One region of the Mesorhizobium sp. M0011 genome, then DNA from elsewhere that is predicted to be linked to it. Evidence: predicted binding sites of a transcription regulator. Region 1 holds the regulator's gene; each other region holds the start of a gene.
What was found. Region 1 encodes LexA, which represses DNA repair genes until DNA is damaged. Its sites were predicted from a motif close to TGTTCNNNNTGTGTTCNG; they were not measured.
Positions count from the first base shown of each region.

Region 2: the regulator LexA is predicted to act here: its motif matches at 2,649-2,666, upstream of NKK51_RS28470 (helicase-related protein).
Region 3: the regulator LexA is predicted to act here: its motif matches at 2,361-2,378, upstream of NKK51_RS02125 (2'-5' RNA ligase family protein).

Region 1 is NZ_JAMYVQ010000026.1:27,812-32,511, forward strand. Features, by position in the region: gene NKK51_RS24375 (ComEC/Rec2 family competence protein) at 1-1,783, shown strand, start outside; gene lexA (transcriptional repressor LexA) at 1,777-2,517, opposite strand; gene kynU (kynureninase) at 2,928-4,175, opposite strand; gene kynA (tryptophan 2,3-dioxygenase) at 4,255-4,700, opposite strand, start outside.
Region 2 is NZ_JAMYVQ010000037.1:36,826-41,525, reverse strand. Features, by position in the region: gene NKK51_RS28470 (helicase-related protein) at 1-2,460, opposite strand, end outside; gene phbB (acetoacetyl-CoA reductase) at 3,180-3,905, opposite strand; gene NKK51_RS28460 (acetyl-CoA C-acetyltransferase) at 3,999-4,700, opposite strand, start outside.
Region 3 is NZ_JAMYVQ010000001.1:437,341-442,040, forward strand. Features, by position in the region: gene NKK51_RS02105 (ArsC family reductase) at 1-117, opposite strand, end outside; gene NKK51_RS02110 (ArsR/SmtB family transcription factor) at 264-620, shown strand; gene NKK51_RS02115 (SRPBCC family protein) at 617-1,096, shown strand; gene NKK51_RS02120 (SnoaL-like domain-containing protein) at 1,200-1,553, opposite strand; gene NKK51_RS02125 (2'-5' RNA ligase family protein) at 1,685-2,314, opposite strand; gene NKK51_RS02130 (ABC transporter ATP-binding protein) at 2,589-3,674, opposite strand; gene NKK51_RS02135 (cupin domain-containing protein) at 3,664-4,272, opposite strand; gene NKK51_RS02140 (ABC transporter substrate-binding protein) at 4,342-4,700, opposite strand, start outside.

The DNA.
Region 1 (4,700 bases):
CGGCTCCCTCATCACCGGATATGCCAAGCTCTTGCCGCCGACCGGGCCGGTGCGGCCGGACAGCTATGACTTCTCCTTCGACAGCTACTTTGCCGGCATCGGCGGCAGCGGGTTCTTTCTCGGCAATCCAAAGCTTGTCGTCAACGATGACGGCGACATGCCGCTGCCGGCCCGAATTTCCTCTAGCGTGGAAAATGCCCGTGAAGGCATCGCCGACCATATCAGGGCGAGCGTCGGCGGCGCCGAAGGCGAGATCGCCGCGGCGCTGATCGTCGGCGTGCGCGCCGGCATTCCCGATGACATCAATGAGGCGATGCGACGTACCGGCATCTACCACATCATCTCCATTTCGGGACTGCACATGGCTCTGGTCGCAGGCACCATCATGGGTTTGCTGCGCGGCGCCTTCGCCTTGTTTCCCGACTTTTCCGCGCGTCGCCCGGTCAAGAAGTATGCCGCCGCCGCCGCACTGTTCTCGATCGCGGCCTATCTCATCATCTCGGGAGTCGTCGTTGCCGCCGAGCGCAGCTTCATCATGCTGGCGGTGATGCTGATTGCCGTGCTGTTCGATCGAGCAGCACTCACCATGCGCAATCTGGCGATCTCGGCGATCGCCGTCATCGTGGTGTCGCCGCATGAGGTGGTCGGCCCGAGTTTTCAGATGTCGTTCGCCGCGACCGCGGCTCTGGTCGGCGCCTATGCCGGCTGGGCGGATCACCGCGCGGGAAAAGCAAGACCGCCGCCGCCAAAGCGATCCATGCCAGGTTTCCTGACGCGAAAATTCCTGCTGGCGGCAACCGGCCTTGCCATGACCTCGATCATCGCCGGAAGCGCCACGACGCTGTTTGCTATCTGGCATTTTCAGCGTGTCTCGCCGCTTAGCCTGTTTGCCAATCTCGCGGTTATGCCGATCGTCACCGTCGTCATGTTCCTGGCCGTCGCCAGCGCGCTGCTGATGCCTTTCGGATTGGATTGGCCGGCTCTCTACCTGATGGGTAAGGGCCTGACGATGATGATCGCCATATCCGGCTGGATCTCCGAGCGTTCGCCTGTCGACGGGGTCGGGCTGATTTCGCAACAGTCGGTCCTGTTGGTGGCAATTGCTTTGGTCATCGCGACGATGGCGACAACCTGGCTGCGGCTCGCTGCTCTGCCATTCGCGCAGGCAGGCTTGCTGACCGTCTCGGATACGCGCACGCCGGATGTGCTGATCTCGGAAGACGCCCGGCTGGTGGCGTTGCCGATCGGTGGCGGTGAGCTTGCCGTCAGCCGGGAGCGGCCGAACGAATTCACCGTCGACAACTGGAAACGCGCCCTGACATCAGAAACCATCGTCGTGCCAGAGGTGTTCGACAACAGCGATGGGCAATTCGATGTCGCGGATGCCGTTGATCTGCCGCTGGGATCCCCGTTCTATTGCTCCTCAGGCGTTTGCGTGGCCAGGCACATGTCCGGTGCGATCATTGCCTATGTCGAGGACCGCAAGGACACCTGGAAAGCCTGCGGCTTCGCCGAGCTGATCGTCATCAATGACGCCACCGCGTATGACGCCTGTCACAATCCGCTGGTCCTCGTCATCACCAAGCGGCAACTGGCTCGCAAAGGCAGTGCCGCGGTCTTCTTCGATCGCCAATCGGCGACCACGCCGGCGACGATCAGCTTCGCGGTGGACAGCCCATATCGGCCCTGGCACACGCAACGCAAATACTCTCGTGAGGCGAGGGGGCTGGCACCCTTCAAGAAACCGGAGAAGCCAGCGGCCAACCCACAGCCGCCTCAGTAGCGGCGGATCAGGCCGACGAGCTTGCCTTGCACCTTGACCCTGTCCGGGCCGAAAATACGGGTTTCATAGGCCGGATTGGCGGCTTCGAGAGCAATCGAAGCGCCCTTGCGGCGGAACCGCTTCAGCGTCGCTTCCTCTTCATCGACCAGCGCCACGATGATCTCGCCGGGGCTCGCCGTGTCGGCATTGCGGATGATGACGGTGTCGCCGTCGAAGATACCGGCCTCGATCATCGAGTCGCCCTTGACCTCCAGCGCATAGTGGGCGCCGCCCATGATCATGTCCGGCGGCACCGAGATCGAATGCGTCTGATGCTGGATGGCATCGATCGGCACACCGGCGGCGATACGGCCCATGACCGGGATCGACACGGCGGAGACCGCATCGTCATCATTGCCGGGCGAGGGCATCCGCGAAGGCGCCGGCTTGATCTGCCGGCCAAGGGCACCACCCTGACCGAGACTGCCCTGGATGACGCTTGGCGAAAACTTCTTTGCCGCGTTGAGGCCAGGCGCGATCGAGTCCGGCAATCGCAGCACTTCCAGCGCGCGTGCCCGGTTGGGCAACCGGCGAATAAAGCCGCGCTCCTCAAGTGCGGTGATCAGCCGATGAATCCCGGATTTGGAGGCAAGGTCAAGCGCCTCCTTCATCTCGTCGAAGGATGGCGGAATGCCGCTCTCCTTCAGGCGTTCATGGATGAACATCAGCAGTTCATGTTGCTTGCGCGTCAGCATGGCGGCCCCCAGGTTACCTGAAACCAGAATCGAAAAACAAACCCAGAACAAACCCTATCTGTTCCAGTTGTGTTCTGCAACCGTTTAAAGTTTAATGAATTTGTTAAGGCTGCTGAAATTATTTGGCGCTTGCCAGCGGGTCGCGATCAACAAGCGCCAGGCACAGCGATGCGCCTGCTCACATTGAAATTATTATGGTTAATGACCTGTGGCTCATCCTCGACCCAAGGCTTGGCATTATCAGTCTATCGACCTCCACAAAGGACGATATCAATCTTCGGGACGTTCGTTTGCCGTGAACGAAACGGAGCCAAAACGCCAACGTCTGTTGGCATTTGTGGCTGGAAATTCAGCCTCCGTCATCTGCCAGGCAGTGAGGGCGGCGGCGGTGGATCGCGGGGATCGTTGCGTCAGGTAACGGCTTCCTTGACCGCGAAACGGCGGTCCTTCCATGCGCCCGTGCGCAGAATATCCTCCAGCACCTCAACCGCCAGCCACACATCCTTGTAGCCGACATAGAGCGGCGTGAAGCCGAAACGGATGGTCGATGGCGCACGAAAATCACCGATGACGCCGCGCTCGATCAGCGCCCGCATGATTTGATAGCCGTGATCGTGAAGGAACGACACCTGGCTGCCGCGCCTGGTCGCGTCGCGGGTGGTCTCCAGCGTGAGACCGTAGGCGCCGCACCTGGCTTCGACGAGCTGGATGAACAGTTCTGTCAACGCGACGCTCTTCTTTCGCAATGCCGCCATGTCGACGTCATTCCAGATGGCAAGCGCGCCTTTGAGCGCCCGCATCGACAGGACAGGCTGGGTGCCGCACAGAAAGCGGCGGATACCGGTGCCGGCAACATAACCCCGTTCGAAGGCAAAGGGCCGCGCATGGCCCCACCAGCCGCTGAGTGGTTGCCTGATATCGCCATGGTGACGCTGCGCGGCATAGATGAAGGCCGGTGCGCCCGGACCGCCATTGAGGTACTTGTAAGTGCAGCCGATGGCGAAATCGGCATTTGCCTGGTCGAGTTCGACGGGCAGAGCGCCGGCCGTGTGGCAGAGATCCCAGACAATCAGCGCTCCGGCCGCATGAGCCTTGCGCGTCAGCGCCGACATGTCGCGCAGTTCACCCGATTTGTAATTGACGTGATTGACCAGCACCACCGCGACGTTTTCGTCGATCAGCTCTTCGATGGTCGGCGCGTCGACACCCGCGAGGCGCAGCAGGACGCCATCCCGGGTCGAGGCCACGCCTTCGGCGATGTACAGGTCGGTGGGAAAACTGTCACCTTCGGCGACGATGGCCGACCGGCCGGGCCGCATCTCCATCGCCGCATGCAGCACCTTGTAGATGTTGGTCGATGTCGTGTCGCAGACAACGGTCTGGCCGGCCGCGGCTCCTATCAGGCGTCCGAGCTGGTCGCCGAGTTCGATTGGCATCTCGAACCATCCGGCCGTGTTCCAAGCTCGGATGAGATCCTGGGCCCATTCTTGGGTCGCCGCCTGCTGCAGCTCGCTGAAAACGGCGTGAGACGCTGCCCCCAGTGAATTGCCGTCGAGATAGATCATCCCCTCCGGCAGAATGAAACGGTCGCGCATGGCCCGCAGCGGATCCGTGGCATCCATCGCTTCGACTGCGGCGAGATCAGGAATTCCACTCATGGTCGGTCAGTCCCCGGTTGTTCGCGAAGGGTTTTCCGCCACAGCGCGTCCCCTCGGTGTGCCTGTTTTCATTTCGACGTCAGAGCCGGGTGCGGACCGTCCACAGCTCCGGGAACAGCACGACCTCGAGCATTTTCTTCAGATACGAAGCACCCGACGTGCCGCCGGTGCCGCGTTTCAGGCCGATGATGCGCTCCACCGTGGTGACGTGGTTGAAGCGCCAGCGGCGGAAGTAGTCCTCGAAGTCGACCAGCTTCTCGGCCAGTTCGTAGAACATCCAGTAGCGCTGCGGATCGCGGTAGATGGTCTGCCAGGCGACCAGCACCTCTTCATTCTCGGTTCGCGTCTCACGCCAGTCCGTGCGCCTGGCATCGGCACCGATGTCGAATCCGTTGCGCGCCAAAAGCAACAGTGCCTCGTCATAGAGCGACGGCTCGGCCAGGATCGCTTCCAGCTTCCCGCTCAGGTCGGGCCGATGCTTGTGCGGCCCGAGCATTGCCAGGTTTCGGTTGCCGGCCATGAACT
Region 2 (4,700 bases), on a different contig from region 1:
GGCCGGCTTCGGCTCGGCACGATAGCCGAGACCCTTGAGGATTTCTTCCATGTCGTCGGCGGTGGCGCCGAGGATCGACATCATCGGCGGCGTCACCATGAAGGACTGGCCGTCATAGGCGCCGTCCGGGCGCTGACCGAGGCCGGGCTTCCAGTTGGTCGCCGGACGGATCAGATCCGCCAGCCGTTCCAGTATGTCGATGCGCACGGCGCGACGGCCGAGATTGCGGTAGCCGGCAAGCTTGTAGAACGTCTTGTCGAAAGCAGGGTCGATCACCACCGAGGTGCGACCCGAGGCGAGCGCATGGACCACGTCGCCAAAGCCCGGCTTGTCCTTGCCGTCGTTCTTCAGCGCCCACAGCAATGTCACCAGCCCGGCAGGCGCCGGCTTGATCAGCGCCGGCACGAAGACATGGTAGGCGCCGAAGCGCACGCCAAGCCGGCGAAGGGCGGCGCGGCCTTCCTGGTCGAGCGACTTCATCTCCTCGGCGATGTCGCGGCGGTTGATGAGGCCGAAATTCTCGACCAGCTGGAAGGCGATGCCGCGGCCGATGCCAGAAATCTGGTCGGCGTTCCTGAGGTCGACCAGCGGCTTCAGCAGCGACTCGATCTGGAAATTGACGAATCGCTCTGCACGCGCGGCGACCTTGTCGCGCGCCGGGCCGGTCAGCTGTTCGTCGGCCAGCAGCACCAGGCGCGGCTTCAGCGCGTCTTCGCCTGATACCAGCGTGCCGATCGGCGCGCCGATCCAGCGCAGCGTACCATCCGAGCCAAGCGCGATGTCGCCATTGGCCGAGGCGCCGAAGCGTTCGGCGCGCGCTTCGAACTCGGCGGCCAGCGCCTTCTGGGCGGCGGTGCGCACCGCCTTGGCGTCTTCGCCGCCGGCGGTCTGGTCGGCGGTGAAGCGGAACCCTTGCAACTCGCCGACATGGTGGCCTTCGACAAGGACGGTTCCGGTAGGACTAATTTCGGCTTCGGGCATGGTATTTTCTCTAAGGCGCCGCATGAGGACGGAAGTCCTGCGGTCTACGAAGCGTTTCGTCAACCGCTCATGCAGCGCATCCGACAATCTGTCTTCGATTTCGCGCGTCTTTTCCTGCCAGTGTGCCTGATCGGCCAGCCAGCCGGGCCGGTTCGACACGAATGTCCAGGTGCGGATCTGGGCAATGCGATGCGACAGCGTGTCGATATCGCCCTCGGTGGTATCGGCGCGGCGCACCTGCTCGGCCATGTAATTCTCGTCGACATGGCCGTAGCGTGCGAGGTCCGTGTAAATGGAAGCGATGAGGTCGGCATGCTGCGCCGGCGCGATCCTGCGGTAGTCGGGCAGCGCGCAGGCTTCCCACAGCAGCGCCACGCGCTTGGCATTGGTGGTGAGTGCGCGAATGTCCTCGTCGCGCGATAGATGCTCGAGCGCCTGTGCATCGACGGCAGGCAATGCCCGCGTCAGTCCCTCGACGGGGGCGTTGGTCTCGATCGAGCGCTTCAGCGCGTCGAGGCTGGCAAAGTCGAAATGCGCGGTGCGCCACTGCAGCACCTTCACCGGATCGAAATCGTGGCCTTCGATCTTCTTGATCAGCTCTTCGTCCAGCGGGTCGACCTGGCCGGTGACGCCGAACGTACCGTCACGCAGATGCCGGCCGGCGCGGCCGGCGATCTGGCCGAGCTCGGCCGCGGTCAGGTTGCGATACTGGAAGCCGTCGAACTTGCGGTTCTGGGCGAAGGCGACGTGGTCGAGATCGAGGTTGAGACCCATGCCGATGGCATCGGTGGCGATGAGATAATCGACATCGCCGGACTGGAACAGCGCCACCTGGGCGTTGCGGGTGCGCGGCGAGAGCGCGCCGAGCACGACAGCGGCACCGCCCTGCTGGCGGCGGATCAGCTCGGCGATGGCGTAGACCTCGTCGGCCGAGAAGGCGACGATCGCCGTGCGCCGCGGCAGGCGGGTCAGCTTCTTGGAGCCGGCATAGGCAAGATGCGACAGCCTCGGCCGCGTCACCACCGAGACACCCCTCAGCAGGCGCTGCAGAATGCCGTGCATGGTGGCTGCACCGAGCAGCAGCGTTTCCTGGCGGCCGCGCAGATGCAGGATGCGGTCGGTGAAGATGTGGCCACGCTCGAGGTCGCCGGCGAGCTGCACTTCGTCGATGGCGACGAAGGCGGCGTCGGTCTCGCGCGGCATGGCCTCGACCGTGCAGACCGAATATCTGGCGCCCGGCGGCTGGATCTTTTCCTCGCCGGTGATCAGCGCCACTTTGTGGGCGCCGACCTTTTCGCAGACACGGGCGTAGACCTCGCGCGCCAGCAGCCTGAGCGGCAGGCCGATGATACCACTCTCATGCGCCACCATGCGCTCGATTGCGAGATGGGTCTTGCCGGTGTTGGTCGGCCCGAGCACGGCGGTCACGTCGCGGCCCGACAGGATCAGCGGCTCGGTGTGTTTGGGCTGGATGTTCATCAACCTAGAATAAGGCTTCTGGGACCTGGAAATAAGGCTTCTTGGCCTCTGGTTGTCGGGAGCGTGCCTCAAATGGCGCGTATGACAGGCGACACATAGGGATTTCGGGCGCGAAGCGAAAGCGGAATGTTCCGCCGGCGGCGAGAAGGTGGTTTTGTCAAGCTTTCAACCGGCTGCGGATTAACGGATAGAACGAGTCTGGAACGAATCGGCGACGAATCAGTGACTCCTGCAGATTCAGCTTTTGTTCACGGCTACATGTGGATTTCGCGACCGCGAGTCGCACCACATGCTGAATCGCTGAACTGGCCCGTTTCGTGCTAAGAGGGCGTTGCCGTTAACCTTTGCCTGGAAACAATCACGGTGGTTGGCGCGCCTCGACCAACATTATGAAATTGTTGATCTTTCTTAACCTGCGTTAAGCAGTTGGGCAGGCGATTCCGGCTGTCGTCGTTAACGCTCAGCTCATAACCGGAACGAATCGGCGACGAATCAGCGATGGCGTAATTTTCCCGATTTGTTCACCCCAATATCTTGTGTTGTGAACAGTTTATCCACCGAGAATCCACAGGTTGCCAGGGAGCTTTTGCACAGGGCGGCTGCCGGCTGTTAACCTTCGCGTGCCGAATTGGGTCAGCTACGGTCGCGAGCACGTCAAAGGGACCGTGCCGGAAACGGGCCGGTGTGCCGGCCCGTCGATCTCCTACATCGCCACGTCATCAGGCGAAGTATTGGCCACCGTTGGCCGTGATGGTCGAGCCGGTGATGAAGCCGGCATCTTCGGATGCGAGGAAGACGACGCAGCGCGCGATCTCTTCCGGTTCGCCGAGGCGGCCGACGGGGATTTGCGGGATGATGCGGTCGTTGAGCACCCTCTCGTCGATCGCCTTCACCATCTCGGTGGCGATGTAGCCAGGGCAGATGACGTTGACGGTGATGCCCGCGCGAGCTCCCTCTTGAGCGAGGGCTTTGCTGAAACCGATGTCGCCAGCCTTCGCGGCGGAATAGTTGACCTGGCCGGCCTGGCCTTTCTGGCCGTTGATCGACGAGATGGTGATGACGCGGCCGAACTTCCGGTCGCGCATGCCGCTCCACAGCGGATGCGTCATGTTGAAGACGCCGGACAGGTTGGTGTCGATGACCTCTTTCCACTGCTCGCGCGTGATCTTGTGGAACATGGCGTCGCGGGTGATGCCGGCATTGTTGACCAGCACCGAGACCGGGCCGAGATCGGCCTCGACCTGCTTGATGCCGGCGGCGCAGGAATCATAGTCGGCGACCGACCATTTGTAGACCGGAATGCCGGTCTCGGCCTTGAATTTCGCCGCTGCGGCGTCATTGCCGGCGTAGTTCGCGGCAACCGAATAGCCGACGGTCTTCAATGCGATAGAGATCGCCGCGCCGATGCCGCGCGATCCGCCTGTGACGATTGCTACCTTGGTCATGCATTTCCCCTTTTTTTGATACCGCCCTGTTGTCGGGCTTGGCAGGCACTGAATACAGAACGGGCGGCTCGCGCCGCCCGGTTAGCGAGTTCTTCAGAGTGCTTCGATGCACATGGCGACGCCCATGCCGCCGCCGATGCACAGGGTAGCGAGACCCTTCTTGGCGCCGCGCCGGCGCATCTCGAAGACCAGCGTGTTGAAGACACGGGCGCCGGAAGCACCGATCGGGTGGCCGATGGCGATGGCGCCGCCATTGACGTTGACGATCGAGGGGTCCCAGCCCATGTCCTTATTGACGGCGCAGGCCTGCGCGGCAAAGGCCTCGTTGGCCTCGACCAGGTCGAGATCGCCGACCGACCAGCCGGCCTTTTCCAAGGCCTTGCGCGATGCTGGAATCGGGCCGGTGCCCATGATCTGCGGATCGACGCCGGCGGTTGCCCAGGACACGATGCGTGCCAGCGGGGTGATGCCGCGCCTCACCGCTTCCGCCTCGCTCATCAGCAGCGCGCCGGCGGCGCCGTCATTGATGCCGGAGGCGTTGGCGGCGGTCACCGTGCCGTCCTTGTCAAAGGCCGGCTTCAGCTTGGTCATGGCGTCGAGCGTGGCGCCATGGCGGATGTATTCGTCCTGGTCGACAATGGTGTCGCCCTTCTTGCCCTTGAGTGTGACGGCGACGATCTCGTCCTTGAACTTGCCGGCCTTTTGCGCGGCCTCGGCCTTGTTCTGCGAAGCCAGCGCAAACTGATCCTGGTCTTCGCGGGTGATCTGGAACTGACGTGCCACGTTTTCGGCGGT
Region 3 (4,700 bases), on a different contig from region 1:
GTCCAGCCCCTCTGCCCTGAAATCGTGAAAACGGTAGGAAACATCATGGCCCTCCAGCCAGACGCGCGCCTTCTTGACGGTGTCGCAGGTGGTGATGCCGTAGATGATGATCGTCAAAACAGTGGCCCTTCCGATTTCGAATCTGACCGCAGATTAAGGACGCTCTGCGCGCTTTGCCAGCGCTCCCCGGCATCCCTTCGGTTTGCTCTTGCCAACGCTAAGGAATTTTCCTAAGTGTTTTGACAGCGCCTCAGGACCAACCAATGACAAGCCTTCAGACCACAACTCCGAGCCGTCCACCGATCGACGGCATCTTTCGCGCACTGTCCGATCCGACGCGGCGACGCGTGGTGGAGCGGCTGAACCGCAGCCCTGCCTCGGTCAGCGAGCTTGCCCAACCGTTCGACATGGCCCTGCCCTCCTTCATCGAACATCTCAAAATCCTCGAAGGTTGCGGGCTGGTGCGCTCGCAAAAGACCGGCCGGGTCAGGACCTATCAACTGGCACCCGAGCCGCTGAAGCTTGCCGAAAACTGGCTGGCCGAACAGCGCACGCTGTGGGAGCGCCGCCTCGACCAGTTCGACGCCTATGTGATGACCCTCCAGGAGACAGAAAAATGATCTATCCCCTCAAGCCGGATCCCAGACTGGACCTCGTGCTGGAGCGCGTCATCGATGCGCCGCGCGAATTGCTGTGGCGCGCCTTGACGACGCCTGAGCATGTCAAGCAATGGTTCACGCCTAGGCCTTGGATGATCACCGACTGCGAGATCGACCTTAGGCCGGGCGGTCTGTTCCGGACGCGCATGCAGTCGCCCGACGGCAATGAGGTCAACGACCGCCATTGCTGCTATCTCGAAATCGTGCCGAACGAGCGGCTGGTGTGGACGGATGCATTGTTGCCGGGTTACCGGCCGTCAGGGGAACCCTTCATAACCGCTGTCATTTCCTTGCAGCCGGACGGCAAGGGCACGCGCTACACCGCCACCGCCATCCATCGCGACGAGGCGACCCGCAACAACCATGAAGAGATGGGTTTCTTCGATGGCTGGGGCACGGTGGCCGATCAGCTTGCGCAGTACGTGAAGACCATTTGAGCCTCTCACATGGCGGCCTGGGACATCGTCCCGGCTGCCATGCTTATTTTTCAACCTTCAGCGACGAGACCGAGCTCCCGCAAGCCGATGGTATTTCACGGCCTCAATAATAGAAGCGCTCTTCGGTGATCTTGCCGTTTTTGACCGTGTAGAGGCCAACTTCATCCATGGTGACACGCTCGCCGGTAGCCTTGGGCGTTATGTTGAACTTGAAGCGCACCGCGAACTGGTCTCCGTTGACGTAGGGGCCCTCGACCGAGCCGCCATGCACTTCATTGTTCTCCTGCCACCATTGGCCCTTCTGCCTGAGCGCCTCCTTGCCATGGGAGATGGCCATCGGCCCCGCCATGGCTTCGAGACTGATTATATCATCGGCGTTGTACTTCTCGGCAGCAGCTTCGTTATCGCCCTGCTTGAGCAGCTCGGTGAAATCCTTGGCAATTTCCGCGATGGTCATTTGTGTTCCTCCTGTCAGACGCACTGCAAATGGGGAACAGCTTGCTGGCCTGCCATCGTCGGGCCACGTCGTAGCTGACAAGCCATGTCAGCATGATGGTCCCGCGGACATATGACGATGATTTGGGGCGTCTACATCGCGGGCCGGGCATCGTCCTGGCCCGTCAATTGCCAACGGTAAGGCACCTCGTACCGACCTTGCTGGATGAAGCTCTGGACGAGCGCAAAATCCCGCACTGTCCAACTGATACGGTCAATCGCCCTTTCGCGAATTTTGGGCACTCCCACTTTGTCACGAAGCAGCGTGACATGCGGTTCAATGGATTTTGTGAGAAAGAGCTTTAACGGGCTATCCGAAATCACCGCTGTGAGGTTTCGCCAGAATTCTTGCAGCGAAGGATTGCCGTCGCTGTTGCGTAAAACAAGCGCGCCACCGCCAAAAGCGCACAAACGATCAAAAGAAACGTCGAATGGTTTTGCGACAATCATCGAGCCTATGTGGTGAGCGAGCTCTACCAACCCCTCCGGCAATCCGTCATGGTCGCCGAGTCCAACAAGCGAGATGTGATTGGCAACTATTTTCCCTTTCAGCCCGAGTTCCTGCCGCCAAGTGGTTGCTTGTAAAGCGATAGGGTCGGCGATGGTGCCTTCCATCAGGTGACAGAAGAACAACCGATCAGTGCGACGACGCCTGCTCCGCTCATGCCAATTGAAAGATGTTTGACCGTTTTCGGCTGTGTTGAATGTGGGCAGTTCGTTCATGTCCTTCCTCTTTTTGCGCCACCCATCTCCGCCAAGCCGGAGATTTTAGAACAAAAAGGGAACATAGCAAGCGAAATGAAGCGAGCGTTGGGGCTTTCCGGATCCGCGCCGCGAGTTCAACGGTCGAAGAAGCCCCTGTGAGTTGGACTGAAAGCCTACGCCCTCGACCTTGAGGAAATCGTGGATAGCCCAATCGGCATATTCGCGATCATTGCCCGACTGCTTGTAGCCGCCGAACGTGCGAGGTGTGCTCCGTTTTTAGATACCAATGAAACTAACCTGGTAGCACCGGGCAGTTGGCACCACGGCGCAGGCTGATATGCGCCACGTCGCCGACCTGGAATTGAAAACCCTCGGCCTGGCGCGGCGCGTCTATGACAACAGGTGCGCCCTGCCCGAGTTCAGCGTGCAGACGCAACGTGCGGCCGTGAAAGACGATGCTGTTGACGCGTGCCGGCGCTGTGCCGGGCGTGGCCTCGGTCATCGCCAGGAGATCTTCCGGCCGCACGCCGACGGTGTGCATGGCATCCTCGGCTAGAGCTTCGCCGGTTTCAGAAATGGCCTCCAGCGGCAGGGCGCCGGCGGCGAAGCGCAGGCGATCGCCGTCTCGGCCAACGAAGCGCGACTGCAGGAGATTCATGGTGCCGATGAAGCTCGCCACAAACGTCGTGGCGGGCCGGTCATAAAGTGTGGCCGGCGGCGCAATCTGCTCGATGCGGCCCTTGTTCATGACGACGATGCGGTCGGAGATCGACAGCGCTTCGGTCTGGTCGTGGGTGACCATGACGAAGGTGGTGCCGAGCCGCGACTGCAGCCGCTTCAGTTCAACCTGCATCTGTTCGCGCAGATGCGCATCGAGCGCCGACAACGGCTCGTCGAGCAGTAGCACGCGTGGTTCGCAGACGATGGCACGCGCCAGTGCGACACGCTGGCGCTGGCCGCCCGACAGTTCGGAGACGCGGGCGCCAAGCTTGTCCGCGAGGCCGACCATGTCAAGGGCTTCGCCGGCGCGCTTTGCCTGTTCGGCTCCAGACAGTTTGCGCAGCGATAGGCCAAAGCCGACATTTTCGGCGACATTCATGTGCGGGAACAGTGCGTAATCCTGGAACACGGTGTTGACCGGCCGGTCGAACGGCCGAAGGGCCGTGATATCGCGACCATCGAGCAACACCTTGCCGCTCGACGGGCTTTCGAAGCCGGCGATGACGCGCAGGCTGGTGGTCTTGCCGCAACCCGACGGCCCGAGCAGCGTGATGAACTCGCCGCCGACAATGTCGAGATCGACGGCGTCGAGCCCGACGACGCCCCCAGGAAAAATCTTCGAAACCGCCTGCAGCCGCACAAGTAGATCAAGCGCCATCGCGAACCTCGGACGGCTTCGTGGTGTTGACCCAAAGGATCTGGCAGCGCTCGGCGCCCGGATTGCGGAAGGCATGCAAAAGCGTGCTCTTGAACGCAAAGCTGTCGCCGGCCTTCAGCACGTAATTTGTCGAATCCACCACCAGTTCGACCTCGCCGGCCAGCACGAAGCCGAATTCATGACCGGCATGGGCATAGGCCTCGGCCGTGCCGCCGCTGGCTTCCACCGTCACCAGCATGCCGGTCAGCGTCGCGCCCGGCGGTGACAGCAGCGCCTTGGCAATGCCTTCCGATTTTACCGGGATCTGCCGCCGCTTGTCGGCACGCACGCAATAGAGATCGTTGACGGCATCGTTGCCGTCGGCGATCAGTGCCGACGGCTCGATATCGAAGGCAGCGGCGAGCGGCCAGATCACCTTGACGCGCAACGAGGACATGCCGCGCTCGATCTGGCTCAGTGCCCCGATCGACACACCGGCTTTTGCGGCAAGATCGGCCAGAGACAGGTTGCGCTCCAGCCGCAGCGCCCGCACGCGCCGGCCGACCCGCACATCGGCATCGTCCTTCGGCTTCTCAGCCGCCTCGTCCAGCATGTCCATCAATTCCCGACCTCGTTTGCAGTGTCTCGGGTGACACCGCGCGGCCGACGCCGCGCGGCGCTCTAGGGTTCAGCCGCCTGCCTTGACCTTTTCGAACATCTTGGCGAGGTCGTCATTCTGTTTCATCGGGCCGGTGAAGATGGTGGTCTTCAGCATCACCTCCGGATCCGACGGCAGCTGCAATTTCTCCAGCTCCTCCTTCGGCACTGCCGCGAAGGCCGAACTGGTCGAGCTGCCATAGCCGTAGGCCTCGATCAGGTATTTGCCTGAATCCGTCTCCAGCCGGCTGTTGATGAAGTCATAGGCGAGATCGACATTCTTGGCGTCCTTGAGCATGACGAAGCCGCAGGCCCAGGTCAGCATGCCTTCCTTCGGCTTCATGAACTCGACCGGCACGCCCTGCTTCTTAAGCGAGGTGGCCGACGCGT